Regions from separate parts of the Pontibacillus salicampi genome, predicted to be linked through region 1. Evidence: riboswitches for the same ligand, from Rfam matches in the RefSeq annotation. Region 1 holds a riboswitch; each other region holds the start of a gene.
What was found. A riboswitch is a leader RNA that binds a small molecule or an ion and turns the genes downstream of it on or off. The one in region 1 is predicted to bind S-adenosylmethionine.
Positions count from the first base shown of each region.

Region 1 (7,570 bases):
GCTATGTGATCGATTATTGTTAATCCATAAAGGACAGCGGGTTGTTTCAGGAACGATGGGAGAAATAAAGCAACAGTATGCAAATTATAAATGTGTGATTCGAGGTAATAATGAGCTTACTACACTTCAATACATCGATGGCGTTGTTAGGGTAGAAGGTAGTGAGCAAAGTGCTACGCTTTACTTAGAGCAAGATGTGCATATCCCATCATGGCTTCCTCTCCTTCCGAGAGAATTAGATATTCAGGAATTAGTGATCGATCGTATTTCCTTACACGAAATTTTCGTAGATATAGCCACAGATAAAAAATTAATGAAAGTAGGGGATGACGATGCGCAATAGTATGAAGGTAGCCAAATGGGAATACATGCGCAATGTCAAAAACAAGTCGTTTGTTATTTCCTTGATTCTTACGCCAGTGATATTTATCTTGTTTGCCACACTTCCCACCCTTCTTAGTGACAGTGAACAAGCTTCAGAACCCGTCACTCTATATATAAATGATGAGGTTGGAGTTTATCATGATATTGAAGAATCATTGGAGCGGCGACCAGATATGAACTGGAAACTAGTTCAACAGGAAAAAGGTTCTCTCGAAGCGAGAAAGCAGCTTCAAGGCATGGAAAATACTGCATATCTTTCCATCACATCCTCTGCCATACAATCTGGTGCAATAGATGTGTACACCTCAGAGAAAATACCGGAGAATTTCTTGTTAAATTTACATATTATTGAACAGCCTCTTCGGGCCTTACAGTTTGAACAAGCTGGTTTAACAGAAGACCAAATGAACGTTGTCAGAGGAGGGATTGAATTTGATACCGTACCGCTCCAACAACAGGAGGAAGGCCAGAGGACTACGTCTATGGAACAGAATGGCGGAGTGTCCCCTGCAATAGAGAATCTCATTCCTGGCGGTGTGGCAGCCATTATCCTCTTTTCAATCGTTATTACAGGAATGATGATATTCCAAAGCGCCTCCCAAGAGAAGAAGGAAAAGGTTGCTGAAATTGTGTTGTCTTCCCTTACCCCAGGAGAGCTTATGCAAGGGAAAATCATTGGATATTTTTTATTAGGAATTACGCAAGTTGCGGTGTGGTTAGTGTTCATCATTCCGATTGCTGTATGGCGTATAAATGAAATCCCAGTACTCGATTTCTTATTTGTACCAGAACTACTGCTGCTTGTATTCATTGCCATACTCGGCTATCTCCTTTTTGCAGCTATATTTGTAGGATTTGGTGCAACTGTCGAAGATATGGATTCCTCTAGTAATTTCCAGGGGATGGTGATGATGCTTCCGTTTATACCGATCGTTCTGATTGCTCCAATAATCGAAAACCCTGAGGGGTCATTAGCGACTATCGCATCTTTTGTTCCAATTACATCACCGGCTGTATTAATAATGAGATTATCCATGTTGGAGGAGTGGCCATGGCTTGAAATTATATTGGCACTTGTAGTATTGCTAATCTCCATTTGGTTTACAATGAAAGCAGCTGGAAAAATATTTCAAGCAGGTATTCTAATGTACGGCAAAAACGCTTCACCAAAAGAAATATGGAAATGGCTCAGAGCGTAACATAGCAAGAACGATTATCCTTTTAATGAGGATAATATGGAATGTCGACAAGGAAAGCTATTCTTTTCTTACTCGCAAAAAACAAACAGTGTCCATTAATAAAGCCCCAGTCCGTTTTCCGTAAACGGACTGGGGCTTTTACTTATAGAACTGCCTTTTGCTCATTTGTTGCTGCTAATGCCTCTTCGAAGTCGGCTTGCAGCTCCTGTACATCCTCTAATCCTACAGATAAGCGTAGCAGCCCTTTCGTGATGCCGCGTCTGTCACATTCATCGTCTGGCATGGAGCCATGAGACATATTCCTTGGGTAGGATAAAATGGATTCCACCGCTCCAAGGCTTACAGCGAACACAGGAAGCTTTAGCTGCTGAACAAATCGTTCGACTGCTTCTTCGTTTTGTAATTCAAAAGAGAGAACAGCACCGCCATTCTTCGCTTGCTTTTGCTGAGTCTGATAATATGCATTAGAGGAAAGCCCTGGATAATAAACCTTTTTGATAAGGGGATGCTCCTCTAAATAGGTAGCAAGGCGATGCGCAGATTCCACAGATTGACGAAGTCTGGCATGCAGTGTTTTCATTCCTCTCATGACAAGCCAGCAATCTTGTGGACCAAGGATTGCTCCACAAGAATTTTGTAAAAATCCAATCTGTTGAGCTAATGCTTCATCTTGAACTACTACTAAGCCAGCTACAACATCACTATGTCCTGCCAAAAATTTCGTAGCGCTATGAATAATGATATCGATACCATATGAGAAAGGCTGCTGTATTAATGGAGTTAAAAAGGTGTTGTCAATATAAGTAAGACAGTTATTTTCTTTTGCCAATTTAGTAACGGCTTCTATGTCGGTAACCTTGAGGAGCGGATTGGACGGTGTTTCCATAAACACTGCTTTGGTATTTTCCTGAAAGGCTGCATTTACTTCATCTAGCTTTGTCATATCTACGAAGGTATGCTCTATTCCAAAGCGTGATAAAACGTGGGTTACAAATCGAAACGTTCCACCATACACATCCTCGGTAATAAGGAGATGATCTCCTTTGGACAATAGCATTAAGGAAGTGGAAACAGCTGCCATGCCCGAAGCAAATGCAAATCCATGTGTTCCACCTTCAAGTTCAGCAATTGTATGTTCTAATGCTTCTCGAGTTGGGTTACCAGAACGAGCATAATCATATGCGCCAAACTCATGTATGTCATTCTGGTGAAAGGTGGATGCATGCTGGATGGGAACACTAACACCGTTACTTGACTTGTCTACAGCATATTCGTTATGCAAAAGGGATGTTTGTACGGAATAGTTAGACATGCTGGTTCACCTCGTTATACGCTATTTCTAAAGCTTGCTCCAGGTCCTGTAAGAGATCCTCTTCCTTTTCAATCCCTACCGATAATCTCAATAATCGATTACACACTCCATAGCTTGCGCGTACATCTTCAGGAATATCAGCATGTGTTTGCGTGGCAGGGTAGGTTATAAACGATTCAACTCCACCCAAGCTTTCAGCAAAGCATACAAGCTCTAATTTCTCCAGTAAGACAGGAACCATTTCCTCTTCTTTAATTCGGAAGGATAGCATCCCTCCTTTGCCTGGATACAACACATCACTGATATAAGGACTTTGTTCCAGTTGATCGGCTAAATGCTTAGCGTTTGCTTCATGCTGCTTCATACGTAAGCCTAGAGTCTTAATTCCCCTCATGACAAGCCAACAATCAAATGGTGAAAGAACAGCACCACTGGCATTTTGTTGTTCCTGAATGTTCTGGCATAATGCTTCATCATTTGCAACTACTAGACCAGCTAACACGTCATTATGCCCACCTAAATATTTCGTCGCGCTGTGGATTACAATATCAGCTCCAGATACAATAGGTTGCTGCAGGTATGGTGTGAAGAACGTATTATCAACTATTAGCAATAGATTATGCTTTTGTGCCAGGGTAGCAAACTGCTCTATATCTACTTGTGTCATGAGCGGATTCGTTGGAGTTTCAATAAATAACGCTTTGGTCTGCTCGTTTATTACTGATTCAAAATCCTGTGTATCTGTACTATTTATATAATGGAAGGTAAGACCAAATTTGCTAAAATGATTTTCAAACAAACGGTAAGAGCCACCATAAACGTCCTGGGTCACTATACACTCATCCCCTGGTGAGAAAATGGAAAAGACCGTTTGAATAGCCGCCATTCCCGAACTAAAGGCAAAGCCTGCAAGACCTTCCTCTAACGAAGCAATGGATTGCTCTAGCAAATCACGAGTAGGATTGCCAGTTCGAATATAGTCATACCCAGTAGATTTGCCTATTCCTTCATGACGATATGCCGTTGATAGGTGTAGGGGAGGGTTGACAGCACCTGTTGTTTGGTCGCTGCGATTTCCTGTTTGGGCTAGTTTGGTTTCAAGATGATGTCTGCTCATAGTTATCTTCTCCTTTTTAACAGTCTGTAGCTTTAGGACACAATGTAAGGATGGGAACGATTTCTTAGCAATAGGTTGTAAATCTTAAACGTCCTCAACTGGATGAAACAAAGGTCCTTCTAGATAATTTTGGTAATAAAAAAAGCCCTTCCGAAGAAGAGCTTGATATCTCAAGGCTAAACTTCTTCTTATCTTTCAAGTGTCCCCACTTGCTGGAAGTAGCACCTCGCCTAATTTAGGCTGGTTGCTGAAGCATCAACGGGCCAGATCCCTCCGCTTCTCTGAATAAGGAAGTTTATGAAATTGTGTTATTAGTAAAACTATTTCGTTAATTAATACCATACAGCATGAAAGGACAGTATGCAATCCCGAATTTTAATAATTAACTCAGTTAATGTTTTTTCGCATTCTCCAGACCACACCTATGCTATGTTGGAAGAAATGGGCCAGCAGTTAAGTTGATAAACAAAATCTTCCACTATATACCCATTATATGGAATAATGTAATATTAACAGTGCTATTTCTTTTTGAATAATAATGTAATGGATAGATTAGGGGGATGGAAAGTTTGTTACATTCGAGTAATAAGGGGGAGGGACCTGCTTCTTTTGAGGAAGAATCCGTTGTCGTTTTAGCTCATGTTCATCATGATGTATTACTAATCCGTCAATTTAGAGAGGCATTACAGGAAACGATTGTGCAATTACCAGGAGGTGGGGTGGAAGAAGGGGAATCACTGGAGGAAGCTGCAAGAAGAGAGCTTCAAGAGGAAACAGGCTGTCGATGCGATGATATGACTTATCTAGGTCACGTTCTTCCAGCTCCTTGGAACAGCAGGGAAAAGACTCATGTATTTTATACGAACCATATTATCACGCAACATGTACAGGAATTAGAGTCTCACGAAGACATAACATTGTTTTGGGTTAGTGTGGAAGAATGCGTGAAGCTCATACAAAGGAACCAAATTTCTGATGCAGAGGTGTGTTATGCCATATTAAAAGCCCATTTACAAGGGTTGATAGAATGGTAATACGTAAAGAGAGAAGCAGAGAGTTGTATGAACTCTCTGCTTCTTTCCTATTCATCTCTTTTTTGATAAACTCGATCAATGGTTTGAGCAAGGTCGAAGTCTCTTTCACTTAAGCCACCAACATCGTGGGAGGTTAAAGAAACGATGATCTTTCCATATTCGACTTGTAAAGATGGATGGTGGTCTTTCTCATCTGCAATGGAGCCTATTTCGTGAACGAAGCGAATACCGTCCATATACTCTGCAAACGTAAAGGTACGTTGAATGAATCGATCATTCGTTAAGTTCCACTCTTGAATCTCCCGTAAATGCTGATTGATTTGTTGCTCGGTAAGAGTTGACATGTAAAACACCTCCATAAAATATCTTCCTCTTACAATCTACCATTTTTGAAGGACTTTCAAACCAAGATAGAGTAGTTCCTGCAATAACACCACCCAAAGCGAGAGGAAGGTGCTTGAAATATTATATTGAGCTAATAATTTTAATGTTTCGAATATTTTTATGTGAAAACGCATTCACTCATCTTTGTGCTATAATTTTCTAAGTCAGCTTAAAAGAGAGAGAATAAGAGGAGGGGAAACATGTTTCTGACATTAAACGCTGCTCTCATACAAGAACCTATGGCCTTATTGGCATATTTGTCTGCTTTAGTAGGCGGAGTTTACATGCTATCTCAATGGAATCAACCGGCTGTGAAGAAGTTTTTCCATTTTGCACCACCGTTGATTTGGGCCTATTTCTTACCGATGATTTCCACCACGCTTGGAATTATACCTGATGCTTCATCATTGTATGATTTCGTTAGTACGTATATATTACCGTTTGGCCTGTTGCTGCTGTTATTATCAACAGACGTTCCTGCCACGCTAAAGCTTGGGCCAAAAGCTATATTACTATTTTTATCTGGAACATTAGGTGTCGTAATCGGTGCGCCTATTGCTCTAGCTATCTTCCAGCCTTTCTTGCCTGAAGACGCCTGGAGAGGGGTCGGGGCTCTAGCGGGAAGTTGGATTGGAGGTACAGCTAACATGGCTGCTCTGGTGGAAGCTGTCGACACTCCAAAGGATGTATTATCTCCCATCATTGTCGTCGATACAGTTGTAGCTTATTCCTGGATGGGAATTATGATTGCACTAGCAGGACATCAGGATAAGTTTAACAAATGGAACAAGGCTGATAACTCTGTTGTCGAAAAAATTAACGCCCAAATTGGGGAAATCGCCCAATCTAGATCCAAGCCGCTTCAGGTTCCTCAACTACTAGGTATTCTAGGGTTAGGATTTGGTGTTTCTTATGTCGTTAGAAAATTCTCTGAGACATTACCTGAGACCTCTGTACTTTCCGCGAGTACGTACACGATTATGATAATTGCTTTTATAGGAGTTATGCTTTCCTTTACAAAAGTTCGTCGTTTAGATGATTACGGCGCAAGTAATATCGGTTATGCAGGTATATACTTACTATTAACAACTATTGGTGCAAAGGCAGACCTTACTGCTGTAGTAGAAGCTCCAGCATATATTGCAATGGGAATTGTGTGGCTGTTGATTCACATTTTGATTATTTTCCTGTTTGCTCGTCTTTTACGTGCACCACTTTTCTTTGTCGCTGTTGGATCTCAAGGGAATATAGGTGGGACGAGCTCTGCTCCGGTAGTAGCTTCTGTATTCCAGCCAGCGCTGGCTCCAGTAGGCTTGCTCATGGGGATAGTCGGTAATGTTGTCGGTACCTATGCAGCAGTAGCCACCGCCTGGTTAGCCGAATTAGTTTCTAAAATGTAATAAGGTAAAGATAGAAAAGCGTCTAATGGCAATTTCATTAGACGCTTTTTTAAAGGTATCTTGTTTTCGTTGCATATGCTAATTCAAAATTATGTTCTGTCACAATGAAGCGGCTATTATTGTAATTCGCCTCTTAATGGGGTACTGATTAGGTCGTTTTCCTCTAAGAGATCGTTTAAGATGCTGCTTGCTTTGTCCATTTGTTCATTGTAAGCAGGGAACTCCGTGTCCACTTGAGCTGGCTTTCCTTCTTGAAGGGCTTGTGCCTTAGCTTGATAGGCCTTCTCTAAATGAGTTAGGATTTGCTGCACACGTTCTTCCTCTGATTGCAGGGAAGAAGAGACTTGTATTTGAGCAATTTTATCAGCCACAGCCGCTGCCTCTTTCTGTGCTATTTGCTGTGTTTCCTTTGTAGGATTCTTATCAAAAGTGTATATATTTGCATCCTCTTTATTAATGGTTTCAATTACCTTCATTTGAAAGTCCATTACTGCCGTAGCTAGATTCTCTGATTTTGGCTCTGTTGCTTCTGTATCTCCGCTTGCATCAGAGGAGCATCCTGCTATAACTAATACGAATACGCTAACGATTGTTAGTATGCACTTCTTCAATTCTTACACCTCTTTTGTTATTTCTGTCTACGATACCACAATTTTCAAGCAGACCTTATCTATTCTATAATGTTCTCTCGCAGAAAAAAACCCCCAATTCATTGAGGCGACTAAAAAGGTACCACAATA
Region 1 covers NZ_JBHLTP010000011.1:246,465-254,034, reverse strand. Annotated here, with positions in the region: gene ACFFGV_RS13440 (ABC transporter ATP-binding protein) at 1-343, shown strand, start outside; gene ACFFGV_RS13435 (ABC transporter permease) at 333-1,583, shown strand; gene metC (cystathionine beta-lyase) at 1,726-2,895, opposite strand; gene ACFFGV_RS13425 (methionine biosynthesis PLP-dependent protein) at 2,888-4,012, opposite strand; SAM riboswitch class I at 4,198-4,304, opposite strand; gene ACFFGV_RS13420 (NUDIX hydrolase) at 4,582-5,046, shown strand; gene ACFFGV_RS13415 (4a-hydroxytetrahydrobiopterin dehydratase) at 5,094-5,390, opposite strand; gene ACFFGV_RS13410 (DUF819 family protein) at 5,631-6,830, shown strand; gene ACFFGV_RS13405 (hypothetical protein) at 6,947-7,441, opposite strand.

Region 2 (7,570 bases), on a different contig from region 1:
GAGGTGCGAAATCTCTCCTCTAGCACTTCCTCCAGCAGCTCGTCCTTCACTTCTCTTTCTACAGGCAGCTTCTTTACCAGATTTCTTACGTGACTAAGAAAATCCACATAATCCTCATAGGACACATCATATTCCTTCGCTAAATGCTGCTTAATCCGTTTGGCAAGCTTTGGACTTGCACCTATCGTTGAAACAGATATCGTCAACTGACCTCTCTTCACCGTACCAGGTATGACCGTATTTCCTACCTCTGTATGGTCGGCAACATTTACGAGCTGATGGTCCCGGCAGCTATTAGCAATTGTCCGGTTAACCCGCTCATCACTCGTAGCTGCAACGATGAGAAACTGCCCTTCTATATCAGTTCGATTTACTTCCCGTTGTAGGATAGTAACAGTGTCCCCCAATGCATACAGCTCCTCTGAGATGTCTGGTGCTATAACCGTAATAACCGCTTCCTTATCCAGCATTGTGCGCACTTTGCGATAGGCAACCTTTCCACCGCCAACGACGAGAATAGACTTCCCTTTTAAATCAACCATTAACGACTGATAACTCATGCGTTTATCGCTTCCTTTACCCTGTCCTGTAACACATCCCGCAGGTTGTCGTGATAGCCGAGATATTGACATAGCACGAACTCTTTATGCGTATCCAATGCTTCTATTGCCTCGGTCATCTCCCCCATTAGGACTCCAGTAAATAGTAGGTACGGTAGGACAAATACTCGCTTAGCTTGAGATTGCTTTGCTATCTCCAATCCTTCCTCGAAGCTTGGGTCAGCAGCTGCAAGAAAACAAGTTTGGATATGGTGAACACCTGTTTTGGCTTGGACATACCCTTCAATGCTTGCAAAGCTTTTCTTCACATCAGGGTCACTGCTTCCACGCCCCACAAGTAAAATCATATCATCGTCCTCTATACGTTTGCCTTGCTCCTGAATGCGTTCTACCAAAATATCCACGATTCTACGATGCACTCCAAAAGGAGCACCATATTGAAAATGCACGTGGGGATAACGGCTTTTCATATTATCTACTTCTTCGGGAATATCGTGTTTGGCATGGGTCGCAGTAAGCAAGAGGATAGGTATGACCGCTATGTGCGTTGCTCCCTTTTCCACACAAGCTGTAATTCCTTGTTCAATCGTCGGATCAGCAAGCTCTAGAAAACATATTTCCTGAATAGGAGCATCCACACTCTCCTGACACTGCTCTACAAAGGAAACAGCCTGCCGCCTTCCTTCTGCTACTCTACTTCCATGGCAAACATATAGAATGGCCTGCATGGGTTACTCCTCCTTAACTTCCGTTTGCTGCTAACGCTTCTTGCTGCTCTCTCAACACTGTCTCATACCAGCTAATGTCCTCTCGAAGCCTTACCACTTCTCCAACAATAATCATACTTGGATTTTTCACTTCGCCCTTAGATGCATTCTCTACAATGGTTGCTAATGTCCCAGTCGTCACCTGTTGTTCCTTCGTGGTGCCCCAATGAATGAGAGCTACAGGGGTCGTCACACATCGCCCATATTTCGTCAGCTTCTCCACAATATAAGGGAGATTCTTTACCCCCATATAAATTGCCAACGTATCAATTCCTTTGGCAAGGCTTTCCCAGCGGAGCTCTTCCTCCTCCCCGTCCTTCAGATGCCCTGTTACAAATGCAAACGTAGAGCCGTGGTCGCGGTGGGTAACGGGGATACCTGCATAAGCAGGAGCTGCAATCCCAGACGTAATGCCTGGGATAACTTCATATTCTACATGGTTACAAGCCAAGGCCTGAGCTTCCTCTCCCCCTCTTCCATACACAAACGGGTCCCCCCCCTTTAAGCGGGTGACTACTTTCCCTTTTCGTGCATGCTTAACGAGAAAATGATTTATGGTCTCCTGCTTCATGGGATGATAATTAGGCAGCTTCCCGCAATAGATTAACTCTACATCAGACTTCGCGTGGTCTAATAACTCCTTATTAACAAGCCGATCATATAAGATGACATCTGCCTGCTGAATACACTTTAGCCCTTTTACTGTTATGAGGTCAGGGTCACCTGGACCTGCTCCTACTAGATATACTTTTCCCATCCATATACCCCCTTTATCGGTGACTATCTATTATAGCTGGCTTGCATTATTGCTATGAAGGCCGCATTCTGTCTTACCAGTATTCGCCCAGCGGCCGGAGCGCAGGTCGCCATCATTTAACACTTTCGCTGTGCAGACCTGACAGCCGATGCTCGGGTAGCCTTGATCATGCAGCGGATTATACGGCAAATCAAAAGTGTGCACATACTCCCATACATCATCCCACGTCCAATGAATGAGCGGGCATACCTTTACTGACTCAAACTTGTCGTCTTTATTAAGGAAATCCGTGTTACTTCTAGATGGAGACTGTTCTCTTCTCAAGCCGGAAATCCACGCTGAATATTGGGAAAGCTCCTGCTCCAATGGCTGGATTTTTCTCATATTGCAGCATAACGTCGGATTAGTCTTCCAAAGCTCATGGCCATATTGCTCCGCTTGCTCATCCAAATTTAGCTTAGGATGCAGCTTTTTAATTTGTAAGGATGGGTACCGTTCCTTCACCTTTTCTATTAGTTCATACGTTTCTGCAAAATGAATACCGGTATCCAGGAATATAATCTTTGCCGATGGATTTACTCGGGATATAAGGTCAATAAGAACAATGCCCTCCACACCAAAACTGCAGGCATAGACTATATCCTCTCCATATTGTTCGTAAGCCCACTCCAGCACTTCCATCGCACCTTTTTCGCGCGTCATAATATCAAATGTCGGTAACGTTTGATCTTGCCAATTAGCATGTAGCAGTGTACTCATTCCTACACCTCCTCAGTGGTTTGCGATAATAAAAAAACGACTTTAATCACTATATTCCTTTAGGATTAAAATCGCCTCTAGTTTTTCTAGTCAGCATTTTTTATCGTAATCGTTCTTTTTCCTGTTTTTCCAGCTGTACTACTTTCCCGTCCTGGATCACAACGGTAACGGATCCATAGTCTATGGACTGAATCATTTCTTCAATTCTTTTCGCAATGTGGTCGAAATCCTGTTCTTTCTTCAACGTTATTGCGCCCCCTCTTTATTCACCTGTCAATTTACAGTTCATCAAACTGGAATACATAAAAACTGCCTCCCCCATTTCGGAAAGGCAGATGGTCGTTTGAGCGTCCAAACCTTATCTCCCAAAATGATGGTCATTTTGCTGGATTTAGCACCTTGCTCGAAGCATGCAGGTTGCCGGACATCACAGGGCCAGTTCCCTCCGTCACTCTGGATAAGATATTATTTTCTGCTATTCTATACTGAATTGTCTAAAAAGTCAATCCTAGTTTTTTTATCAGGATTATAGGTATTTAATATTCCCGCTTCATAACATTGTCATGGCAGTCGCAAACGTCTTTCTAACATTTCATAAAAAAACCTTCCAAAATGAATGTGATTGTAGCTCCGTAAAGCGCCCTTATGTGGGAGACTTGGATTCGAGATAATGTTGGTCCGTTGCTGAAAGGCGAGTTGAGTGGTCGGAAATAGCTCCGCTTTCCAGGCCATCCCTTCCCTGATAAACGGATAGGACCCATTCCTGAAAACCATCTTGAATCCAAGTCTTCCACTACCTCCTCGTTATAAGGAATCAGCCTACCATCTACATCGGTCACGCAAAGAGCAAAAAAAAATGCTCCCGCCAAGGAGCATTTCTAATTTATATAATCATATACCCTAATCCCCAAAGGAGAAAAAAGCTAATGACAATGGTCATATTAGACACTGTTCCTACAAATCGTTGATCATAGTTGAATTCAACGGAATAAGGAAGTACCGACATCGATATAGGAAGCACCAATGCCATTAGCAAGGTATATTTGAACATATCTTCAAAGGGTAATAGGAAGAATAGCGCCACGCCTACTGCTAAACCAACGATATAGCGTAACGATAATAATTTCGCAATGGTAGCAAAGGAGCCTTTCGCAAAGGAGAAATTCAAATATATCCCTAATAACAACAATGATAAAGGCATATTTGCTACTGAAATCGTTCCCGCAACCTCCAATATTGCTCCAGGTACGGGGATGTTCGTAAAGTTCATCGTACAAACAATGATGTAGGTAAGCAACGGAACAGATTTAGATACTTTCTTCATGACATCTCTTAAATCTTTCCGCTCATTCTCATCCGCAAAGTAACTTCCTAGTACATACACCACCCCAAATACAATGAGGGCATTGCCGAAATCAAACATGCCGAAGTACTTAAGACCTTCTTGGCCCCAAATAGCTTCTACAAGAGGGAAAGCAAACAGCCCGATATTAAAACCGGGCACCATCATGGAAAGCATCCCTTTCGTTCGCTGAGATTTATCCCGAAAGACGATAAGCCCGAGCACCGCTTGCGCCACTCCATAAACGATGGCTATGATAATGAGTAAAATCAACGAAGTATCAATGGTAATATCATGAAACGTAATAATTAACAGACTCGGCAAGGTAATGTTAAAGACAATTCTCGACAATCCTTCACCATCTCGTTCCTGGATAAGATTAGAACGCTTCAGCACATACCCAAGTGCAATAATTAGAATCGAGTATAGAAATTGACTATTAAAGCTTTCCATGCTTGTCCCCCTTCCTCCACTACTATGTTCTGATTGTAGCAAATAGAGCTACACATTACTTAAACTGTGCTTTACCTTTACAAAATGTTTAAACCGTACGTTAACAACAAGATATATGCTACGAAAAACTAACTGCAACGTCAAGTTATGGTTGGAAGAAGGAGACGCTCATGAATTACAAAGACTCTTAATATACTGAAGTAATACACTGCGACCAGAAAGGGGAAGGAGTTATGCTTAACCAGAAAATAAAGTTGAAAAAGAAGGAGCTAAAGTCGCTATTGAACCATCTCCAGCACATCCAACTCACTTCCTCATTCCTCCCTGATCATCATAACGACCTTTCCTCCCATGAACAGCATATTCTCTCCTCCATACAAGCTGAGACAAATAAACATAATCACGATAACGTAACGCGAACACAGGCTTATTATGATTATTATATAGAGCATCCAGTCATTCATTGGGCGTTATTAGCCCACTTAGTATCCCGGAACACAGGCTGGAACATGAGCGACCTAAAAGGGGAATATCACTCCAACCTCCTTTCAGCCACTGACCAACGAGCCTTCTTTGACTTATTAGAACGGGGAAACTGGCTTATTTTTCAGGATGCTTATCCGCAGCTGCTCCTTTATAAGCACAGCTTACAGGAGAATACCCCATATTTTCACCTCCTCCCCTTCCTTCATGTATCCTCCTTCATGACAGGAGTGTGGAAGCACTTTTGGGAAAAGCAGGATTCTCTCCTTCTCACCTATGGGCTAATCATTAATGAGCAGCACTATATAGAAAAACAGCTGCTTCAATCCAAATTAGTAAAGCAAAATGTGTTAGAAACTGTGGAATACAAGCTTCAGGAAATGTTGAACTTAACCCATATTCTTTTCCCAGCCATTTCAACAGAGGGTGACAAAGCTACCTTGTATGGTCAATCCGTTTTCCAATTTTCATCCCTTCCGCATCGGATTCAGCTAGGCATTCGACTATACAACGTTCTATTTGCTAATCGAAAACGTCATAGTAATATTATGCTATTTACGGAGCACCGTGCTCATACTGGCTCCCGAATGGATTATTGGCCAGACCTATTTGATGATGTGAAGGAATTTCCCCCTTCTAAGCGAACGAAGCTATGGAATTGTCACCTAAAGAAAGGAGCAGCCCCTATCTACAGCCCCCCGTTAGAAAAGGCGTGGAATTGTACGTCACACGAACCAGCGGAAACAGACGATTGGTTCAAGGAGTATGATATTGCGAGCTATTTTTCTTACAACGCTTCTATTCAGCAGGTACATCAGACTGAAACACATTGTCATACATTAAAGAAGCTGGAACTCGCCTCCCTAGCGAAGACAACATTGCAATAACATTATGTAGCAGAAGGCAGCACCCTTCTGCTCTTATTACGTTTCAATCGTTGTGGTTGCACCTGGAGTATAGTTTAGTACTTCTAATATTATAGGTGTTCCTACTAAAATCGCTGAAGATACTGCAGGGACCGTAATATCTAGTGACCCTACAGCTGTAACTCCAGGAGTGTACGTAGAAATATCTTGCATTTGTGATATGCCATTCACATAAACATTGAAATAACTGTTATCCGTGGCTAGTACAGGCAGTTCTGTTGCATTCGTTCCATCATCTAGTAAAAAATCTGCAGCATCGATAGATAAGGTAGCACCAGGTGCGGTAATACTTGTTGTAGTGTAGAAAAATTTTGTGTTAGTAGGGCCTACCGTTACATCTGTTGTCGCACTAGCAAACGGTTTAATCAGCTCTAGTACCATCAGAAAGACTCCCTCCGAATAATATAGTCGTGCAATCTATCATATGCCAAACCTACATTTATGGAAGAGGCATATATAGCAGAAAAATTACCTATTTTGTACCATTCGCACAAACCAATTCCATTAAGGAGGAATATACTAACACATCATCTAACGTCCGAGCTATTGGGAAAGGAGTAAGATTAACATGGTAAAGATCAGCCTACGCTCCCTTATTCCACCGGCTGGCTGTCCCAATATATATCCCTATCGACCTGCTCCGCCCACCACTCACATTCGAGCAACCACGTACTATTATTACACTATAGCTGATGGAACGAAGAACATTTTTACAAGCGCAGACGCCATAACAGCCTACGGTGCACAGGGCATTTTGTCACAAGAGGAAACCACCTACATTAATCTGTACGTTAATGGCATGATTCAACCTGACGTTATATATTCCATCCGAAAAGATGTACTTATTCTCCCTGAAGCACCCGCAGACGGCGTTCCTATTATTCTGCAATTTGTCATACTCCATTTAGACAATTAACACCTATTAATCAACAAAAATCGGCAACCATAACGCTGGTTACCGATTTTTAGCAAAAAATGTTTCACGTGGAACACTCAAGCTTCTTGGAGCTTGTACTGCTCTATATTTAACGCTTCTAGCTGTTCTGTTAATTCATCTTCAAGCTGTGTTTTTACTAATTGGATTTGATCCTTTTTCATTTCCACTTTCTTCTGATTATCCTTTAATTCTTTTAAGAAATCTCTTAAATCATTAATGTGACCAAGCTCTTTTTGGGCTTTTTTGAAGTGCTTAGCCCTTTTTTTGTAGGGCTGACCGTACATATTGGCAATATATTTGTGAATATAGCGTAGAGCTTTCGATTCTATCCTTACTTTGTGGAGGGCTTTTAATGTCGATTTGGCTTGCAATCCGCTATCTTCCGCTTCTTGCTCAAACTTCTCAATTTGAGCATTAAAGGATTGTTCATAAGGCTCTAATTGATTGTCAGCGTGTAATGAAAGGACATAATGGCGAGCTTCCTGATCCCGAAACTGTACCCATTCCTCCATAAACTGCTCATTAATGATATCAGGCAGATTTTTCTTTAGTTTCTTCTGCTGTTTTCTACGTTTTTCCTCTCGCA
Region 2 covers NZ_JBHLTP010000024.1:125,893-133,462, reverse strand. Annotated here, with positions in the region: gene ACFFGV_RS20785 (NAD(P)-binding protein) at 1-560, opposite strand, end outside; gene ACFFGV_RS20780 (sirohydrochlorin chelatase) at 557-1,288, opposite strand; gene cobA (uroporphyrinogen-III C-methyltransferase) at 1,302-2,084, opposite strand; gene ACFFGV_RS20770 (phosphoadenylyl-sulfate reductase) at 2,115-2,843, opposite strand; gene ACFFGV_RS20765 (DUF2292 domain-containing protein) at 2,944-3,060, opposite strand; SAM riboswitch class I at 3,199-3,307, opposite strand; gene ACFFGV_RS20760 (AEC family transporter) at 3,727-4,638, opposite strand; gene ACFFGV_RS20755 (DUF2515 family protein) at 4,872-6,008, shown strand; gene ACFFGV_RS20750 (DUF4183 domain-containing protein) at 6,045-6,428, opposite strand; gene ACFFGV_RS20745 (DUF4183 domain-containing protein) at 6,616-6,963, shown strand; gene ACFFGV_RS20740 (CHAD domain-containing protein) at 7,041-7,570, opposite strand, start outside.
Region 2: another riboswitch for S-adenosylmethionine. It lies ahead of ACFFGV_RS20765 (DUF2292 domain-containing protein); the one in region 1 lies ahead of ACFFGV_RS13425 (methionine biosynthesis PLP-dependent protein).

Region 3 (7,570 bases), on a different contig from region 1:
GCTTTTTTTTCTTGAAAATCATCTGCAGACAAATAAATCGGACGGAGGGCTTCCTGTCCTTGTCTATCTAAATATCCGTACCTAACTCCACTTTCTGTGTCTTTATTAAACACAGCCATTCCATTCTCATACCGGCCAATGTATGGATAGGGCGTAGAAGTAAGGAGGGTACCTTCTTCATTAATCACCCATGTTCCTTTGGAATTAGAAGCAGATGCACGTTCTTCGCTAAAGGATGAAATATAATCATATTGTGGCTTTACGATGAAAGAGCCGGTTGTATCCAATACTCCATAAAGTCCATCCACCTCTACGATAGCTAACCCATTCTTCTGAAAATCACGTGCCTGATTAAATTGAGGATCAATTACGAATAACCCTTTAACATTAATATATCCCCATTTCTCTCCTGTGACAGTTTGCATCGCTGCTGGATATAGCTTTTGATGCATATCAGTCTCCTTCTTTCCTTAGGCATTTTACCTATAGTATATGAGCGATACATCCATAATGTGCTTCCATTTAACAGAAACAGACAAGAAGGAACGCTTAAAACCAGAAGTAAGACGGCCTATCCATTCATATACATTACAAAGGAGGGAAAAGAGATGGCTACCATACAAGTAAAGGATAACGGCCCCTTATTTATTTCTGGGGATTTTAAGGTGGTCGACGCAGAAGGACATTCATTTACAACTAAAAAATTATGCTCTTTATGCAGATGTGGATTATCGGATAAGAAGCCCTTCTGTGATGGATCCCATAAAGGTCAATTCCAAGATGAAGCTCGAGCTTAAAATGGAGCACAAAAAAACCTGGCGCTGCTTCGCCAGGTTTTTATCTAGGATACTTCTACACTACGGAATAATAATCCCACCTTAGAAGCCACCCCTTCAATATATACTTCCGCTTCAGAGGGAATCGTCACGGAGCCCTTCCATTGCAATTCCCTCCCGTTTAAGTGTTTAGAGCGATGAGATGCAAACACCCATAACACCTTTTCCCCTTTAATAAAGGCTGTCCATAACCATTCTTCCTCAATGGTAGAACTAATGCCAATCAAGGTATGGCTCGCTCTTCTGTTTTGGCTTTTCTCAATGGACTTCAACTGATGTATCAACTTCATCCACTCCCATGTAGCTTTTAGGAGCAGTATGCACAGTTTCCTTCCCTCTTATCCATTGAACAATAGCAGATTAAGAGGAACTGCTTTGAGAATAAACAACCTCTTCAAACGGCTGGACGATTACAAAGCCCTCTCCAGAAAATTTCATTTGAATGGATTCTCCGCTGCCACGTCCAATAAATGTTTTAAAGGAAACATCCGTTTTAAATTCTGGTTCAAGATGTCCAGACCATGCTACCGTAGCATTAGGGTCGGTAATAACAGGCTGATCTGGTGTAACCAGTAGGGTAACAGGTTCATAGTGTGTCGTTATTGCAACCATACCACGACCCTCTAGCTGCACGTTAAACAAACCTCCAGACATCATACCGGCCACTTTTTTCATTAAGTGGATGTCCCAATCTAAACCTGGCTCAAAGGCTAACAAATCATTACCGTTTACCGTAATTTTCTCGTTATCCAAATCAAGGATAGTAATCTTCTTACCCTGATCTGCTACATACAATTTCCCGTTACCCGTCGCTTTCATCAAAGAGCTGCCTTCTCCTGATACAGCCTTTTTGAACATTCTGCCTAGGCCATGCTCCATTATACCTTCTCTCTCAAACTTAATATCTCCAGTATATGAAATCATCGACCCTGTCTTAGCCCAAACTTGATCGGATAAATTGATTTCAAGCATCCGAGGTGTTTCTAGTTGAAAATAGTCATTAGCTGATTCATCCTGTTTCGTCTGATTAATAAATTCCTGTATAGAATAATTTCCCATGCTTCTCTCCCCTTTATATGCTTATCCTTCTAATCTTCTACACTTAATGAAAAAGTCCTGTACGTGAACAGGACCCTTCTATTAATGCTTCTATCTAGTTGTTTAATACGATGTAGTCTCCTGAATAGTTCCATCTTTTTTATGGATAACGACTTGTGTACCTTTATTGGACGCAATGTCTTTCGCCCTGTTTATCGCATCCGCTTTGTTGGAAAATGTAGCTGCAGGCTTTTTTGCTTCAGCAGCCTGCACAGCCCACCCATTTTCGTGACTTACTACGTGCTCCCCTTTATCGAGCAGCTCTGGTCGATTCTCATACTGCTGATCTTCAGGATCCCTCTGCTTTAAAGAGGTGTCAGGCTTGTGTCTCATTTCCTCAATTTCATCTTGAGAAGCGTTGTCAAACCATTCCTTCGCTTGTTCCGTTGCGATAGGAATAGCTCTCCCTTCCTCGTAACCCTCATCCAGCATAGCATTAGCAATTTCAATAGTTTTTTTTCGAACTGGCAAATCCAAATTCTTTAAGGAACTAGGATAATTCTCTGTATCCCAAGGCATAACGACCCTCCGTGAACTTTTTTTCTTCTATATTCTTTTCCTTTTTTTAACTCCTCCAAACCTTATGATGCTGCTCCTTGACTTATAACAAATACCAAAGGAAGCGCCTATCGCTTTAGAATCCGTTGATATTCTATAATGTGCCTTTCACAGACGCTCAAAAAAACCCTGACTCTTCGTGTAAGAGAGTCAGGGTTGAGTTAAAGGTTTAATGCACTTGTAAGCCGCTCTAATTGATGGTCTAATTCATCTATTGGAACGAAGCGTGCTTTTCGGAACATTTCCTTTCCATTAACGGAAACGATTAGTACTGGAACAGTGAAAATCTCGTACTCTCCTGCAATGTCAGGAATGTGTTCTGCGTCTACATGTAAGGATTGTACGGAAGAATACTCTAAAAGTAATGCTTCTACTTGCGGTAGAAGGGAGTGACAGACAGAACAGTTAGGTCTTGATATATAAAGAAGAGATATCTCTTCAGATTGAACAAAGGAACGCACTTCTTCTATTGAATTGGCATGTTGCATCGTATCCACACCTTGCACTTTAGATTTGCTCCTATTATACCAATTTACATGGTGCTACGCTTCTTTTTCGCTTACCCCCGTTGGTATTATAAAGCTTAAAATATAATGTGAGGAGGACCCTCACATTATATCCCACAGGAAACAGACCCGTGTTTCTGGAGATATTTCTGATGATATTCTTCTGCGTCATAGAATGGCGCAGCTTTTTTAATTTGTGTTGCTATTGGCAGCTTATATATACCTTTGTCTGACCATTCCTGAATTTTCTCTTCAGCTACTTGCCTTTGCTCATCATCCAAGAAGAAAATAACGGAACGATATTGCGTGCCAACATCTTCTCCCTGACGATTAATTTGGGTAGGGTCGTGGACCTCGAAGAACTGGTCTACTAGGGAAGCATAGCTGATCACAGAAGGATCAAACTCTACCTTTGTAGTTTCCGCATGTCCGGTAACTCCACTTTTCACTAGCTCGTAGGATGGGTTTTCCACTGTACCTCCGGAATATCCTACTCGGGTTGCCGTAACTCCGGTTAACCGTTCAAAAAAAGCCTCTACACCCCAAAAACACCCTGCTCCAAAATATGCTGTTGCCATCTTCATCTCTTCCTTTCTGTATAACGGAAACTTCTTGTTTCAAAGAGATCGACGAGTTTTTTAATGCAAAAAACCCCTCTCTTTATCCAAGAAAGGGGTCGTAAGTTTATCTGTACGATCCTCTCATCTCCCAAGGCTCTCACCTTGCAGGAATTGGCACCGTTTCGGTTAAGACACATAGTCTTAAAGAATGGTTGCCGGGCATCAAAGGGCCAGTCCCTCCGCCTCTCTGGATAAGAAGTTATGCGTTATGAATATTTTTGTTAATCAATATAATACACTCATTTGGTAGCGAAGTAAAGGATTTTAACTTACTTCTTCCAGTATATGAATGCAGCTGCATTAGCATGCTTAAAACAAACATATATAAAGCCTGCCATCCCGACAGGTGGTTAAGTTCCCGCAGTCGTATAAAACGATTTGGGATGGCATTACACATAAACTATCACATTCTGAGTAAAAAGAAAAATAAATCTACCCAGCCCCATGAAATTTGTTATTTTTCGAATATTACTCATTCTCAATCCTTTAGAATGTGTTATCCTAGCACTATCTTATACAAATAATGATAAAAAGGAGCAATGCCCTTATGTTTAACACAATCTCCACTGACAAAGCACCCGCAGCAATCGGACCTTATTCTCAGGCCGTTGATCTTGGTAATCTTTTATTCATTTCTGGCCAAATTCCTTTAGATCCTAATACGCAGGCATTTGTTTCAAGTGATGTGAGAGAGCAAGCAGAGCAAGTCATGAAAAATGTTGGCGCGATATTAAGTGAAGCTGGTTTAGACTACAAGCACATCGCAAAAGCCAATATTTATTTAGCAAATATGGAGGATTTCCAAGCAGTAAATGAAGTGTACGCTAGCTTCTTAAGTGAACCATACCCTGCTAGAGCAGCTATCGAGGTAAGCGCATTACCAAAAGGTGCAAAAGTAGAGATAGAAGCTATTGCTGTGAAAGAATAGTGCGTTGCGTAAATTATTATTGCAATGAAGACATTTTGCCAGCTGAAAATCTTTTTAAGTGCTTGTAGAACAACCGGTTATGTTCTACAAGCTTTTTTAATCTTCATCCTTAACGTCCATATCCTCAGGAATGGGTTCATTAAGGTATTCTTGTATTTGCTTCCGATAGCGTTCGATTTGTTCAAAATACTGCTGAAACTGGTCTTTATAAATAAGATATTGCGTTCCGTCATGCAGGGCTCGAATACGTCCCTTAAACACCATTTTTTCTACGTATTCTTCGGGAAGCTCTAAATATTCTGCTGTTTCTTGAATGGTTAAATACATGGAAACATTCTCCCTCTACTTTGCATTTTTGTCCATATGTGGAAATGGAAGATCGGTATCCACTGAGCCAGTAATGAACTTGTCTTCAACATTCAAGCCTTCCAGCCAGGCTTTGAAATCAAATACTATCGGCTCTTTGTCTCCGCCCAGAGCAAACCACACCTTTCCCTCCTTCGGGAAATAAGCAGCTGTATGAATGGTTCCTGCCCAGTTTTGATATTCATCTGAGAATACACCTCTGTCAGAATCATTCAACAGGCGAAATGCCTCATAAGCTGAAGGTTTATGCTGTCTTGCCGCCTCCATTGTTTCCAGCCGGCGATACGAATCGACGAGATAATTTCGATTTTCTTCCTTCATATGCTCGAAATGGTTAGTGCACGTATTAGATTCCCTAACCTTTACGCCCCTTGGTGTCGTTTCAATCACATATGTTTTTCCGCTACGGTCCAATACGATATAACTAAAGGAATGGCGGTGAGGTATCTCCTTCAGCATTGATATCGCTTCCTCTACATCCGCACACGATTCTAGAATCAAACGGCCAATCATACAGCAAATAAACCCGATTCCAGGTTTTTTACGATGCATAAAATTATATCCAAGCGCAAGCCCCTTCTCGTTCATTCCATCCATTCGCCCTGTAATCCGTTGGGAAGGACCAATTATAGCATAGCCTTGGTCCGTTGGCTGAAATAATACGTATCGCCCTTCGTATGTTTTCGGCTGATAATCGTAATTACGAACCATGTAATCGTCCCCAGTTAAAATAGAGCACCCTGATTTCACATAGTCTAGTCGATAGCCTCCAAATTCCATCATTACTCGCTCCATGCTCCATCCTAGCGCATCTCTTATCCCGATTAGCTCCTCCCAAACACCAGGAGCGAAACGGGTGATAGCATCTTTTACTTCCTCTTCCTCTACTGAAAATCTAGGCTTACGAAGCTTCCATTGCTTTTCTCGATTTTGTACTGTTAACGAATTCCGCATTTCTTCCCCTTGCCTTACCCCAAAATCATAATGGGATCCGCGAAATTGTATTATGTCACTATATATGTCCTTCATGCTCTACCCCTTAATCTTCTTGTTTGTTGTTCCTTTCCAGAATAACCGATTACTTCTCTGTCACGCAAAGCCCTGAAGTCCTGGAGGATGTTTAGGATTTTGTCTCTTTACCATTCAAAAAGTCACAGTTCATGAACTGTGACTTTTATAACCATTTCATGCGGATCATACCTATCCAGAAGTAAAAATCCTATTGTCTTCATAATTCTGCTATTAAGTACTCATACGAGTCATTTTGGAATACCTGTATAGTCCGAACAATGATACAAGTAGGTAGCCTGCCAAAATAGCGCATCCTCCTAACACTAGGTCTTGGTTTTCATATCCCATGGAAGCATCGAAGTATTGAATACTAAAACGATAAATGAAGGAGAATGGAAACACAATGCCGAAATCAGCACCCAGCAAAATAGTGGTCACAAAGATGGAGGCTACCCCCGCAATCACCACGGACAAAATATTTCTTGTACTAAACGCAAGCAGAGCTGCCAACGGCACAATGAGAATGGTTAAGCCGGAAAATAGCATAGAGGTTAGAAACCTCGTAATCAGACCTCCAAAGCCAATGTCGAACAAAGATCCAATCGTCAGAGTGTGAAGAGCATGATTCAAGAATGATGTAGCCATTAACAGTATCGAACAGGCTAGCACCTTAGATAGCAACAAACTGAAATTATGGTAAGGATACGAAATCCAGTTCAGTGTCGTTTTATTTTGAAATTCAGTATAGAAAAAGAACCCTGCAAAGATAAACACTAACGTAGGGAATAAAATGGCATACTGATTAAATACAAAGAAATAATATTTCTCCGCATCCATCCCTCCTGCCATCAGCATCATTCCCCCTGTGTTGATAAAGTAAGGCAGGAAGCTCAATACTAATATGACATAGACCATTTTCAACCGTTTCATTTTCATCAATTCATTACGAATAAGCAACTTCATTTTCTTCACCCTTTTCCAATAGTTTTAAATATAAATCCTCTAACGTAAGTTCAAATACTTCCAGCATGATGGTTGGAACTTGATGTTGTTCCAAAAGATTCTCAATTTCTTTTTGCGAAAGAGGGGAAACAAATTCCAACTCATCTTTACCTGTGTACACCTCATGTCCTTGACACTCTTCCAACAAGTCTTCGCGTGGAAACGTTTTTGTCATACTAGAAGGCATCCGCAGCCTATATAAATAAATATGTGTATGATCTTTCATCTTCGTAGTTTCAAAAATGATCTCACCATTATTCATAAACACCAATTCGTCAGCCATAAGATCAATCTCATTTAACAAATGGCTGGAGATAATAACGGTCTTGTTGGAACTAATCACCTCTCTAATCAACATTTCCCTCACTTCTTTGATGCCATGAGGGTCTAATCCATTGGTCGGTTCGTCTAATAGCAATAGATCAGGGTTATGTGACATAGCTCTAGCAATTCCCAAACGTTGTTTCATGCCAAGGGAGGTTTCTGAAAAACGTTTTTCTTTAAATTGGTATAGACCCACTGTTTGCAACAGACGATTAATATGCTGAGAAGAGGTGTCTTTTTGCAGATACTTCAGATGTAACGTTAAATTTTCCTGAAGCGTAAGGTTATCATAGAAACCTGGAAATTCAATAATGCTTCCAA
Region 3 covers NZ_JBHLTP010000005.1:40,154-47,723, forward strand. Annotated here, with positions in the region: gene ACFFGV_RS08260 (WG repeat-containing protein) at 1-452, opposite strand, end outside; gene ACFFGV_RS08265 (CDGSH iron-sulfur domain-containing protein) at 609-797, shown strand; gene ACFFGV_RS08270 (hypothetical protein) at 842-1,120, opposite strand; gene ACFFGV_RS08275 (AIM24 family protein) at 1,197-1,895, opposite strand; gene ACFFGV_RS08280 (DUF2188 domain-containing protein) at 1,998-2,453, opposite strand; gene ACFFGV_RS08285 (thioredoxin family protein) at 2,654-2,980, opposite strand; gene msrA (peptide-methionine (S)-S-oxide reductase MsrA) at 3,106-3,576, opposite strand; SAM riboswitch class I at 3,697-3,816, opposite strand; gene ACFFGV_RS08295 (RidA family protein) at 4,166-4,546, shown strand; gene ACFFGV_RS08300 (excisionase family DNA-binding protein) at 4,643-4,873, opposite strand; gene ACFFGV_RS08305 (C45 family autoproteolytic acyltransferase/hydrolase) at 4,889-5,941, opposite strand; gene ACFFGV_RS08310 (ABC transporter permease) at 6,155-6,886, opposite strand; gene ACFFGV_RS08315 (ABC transporter ATP-binding protein) at 6,867-7,570, opposite strand, start outside.
Region 3: another riboswitch for S-adenosylmethionine. It lies ahead of msrA (peptide-methionine (S)-S-oxide reductase MsrA); the one in region 1 lies ahead of ACFFGV_RS13425 (methionine biosynthesis PLP-dependent protein).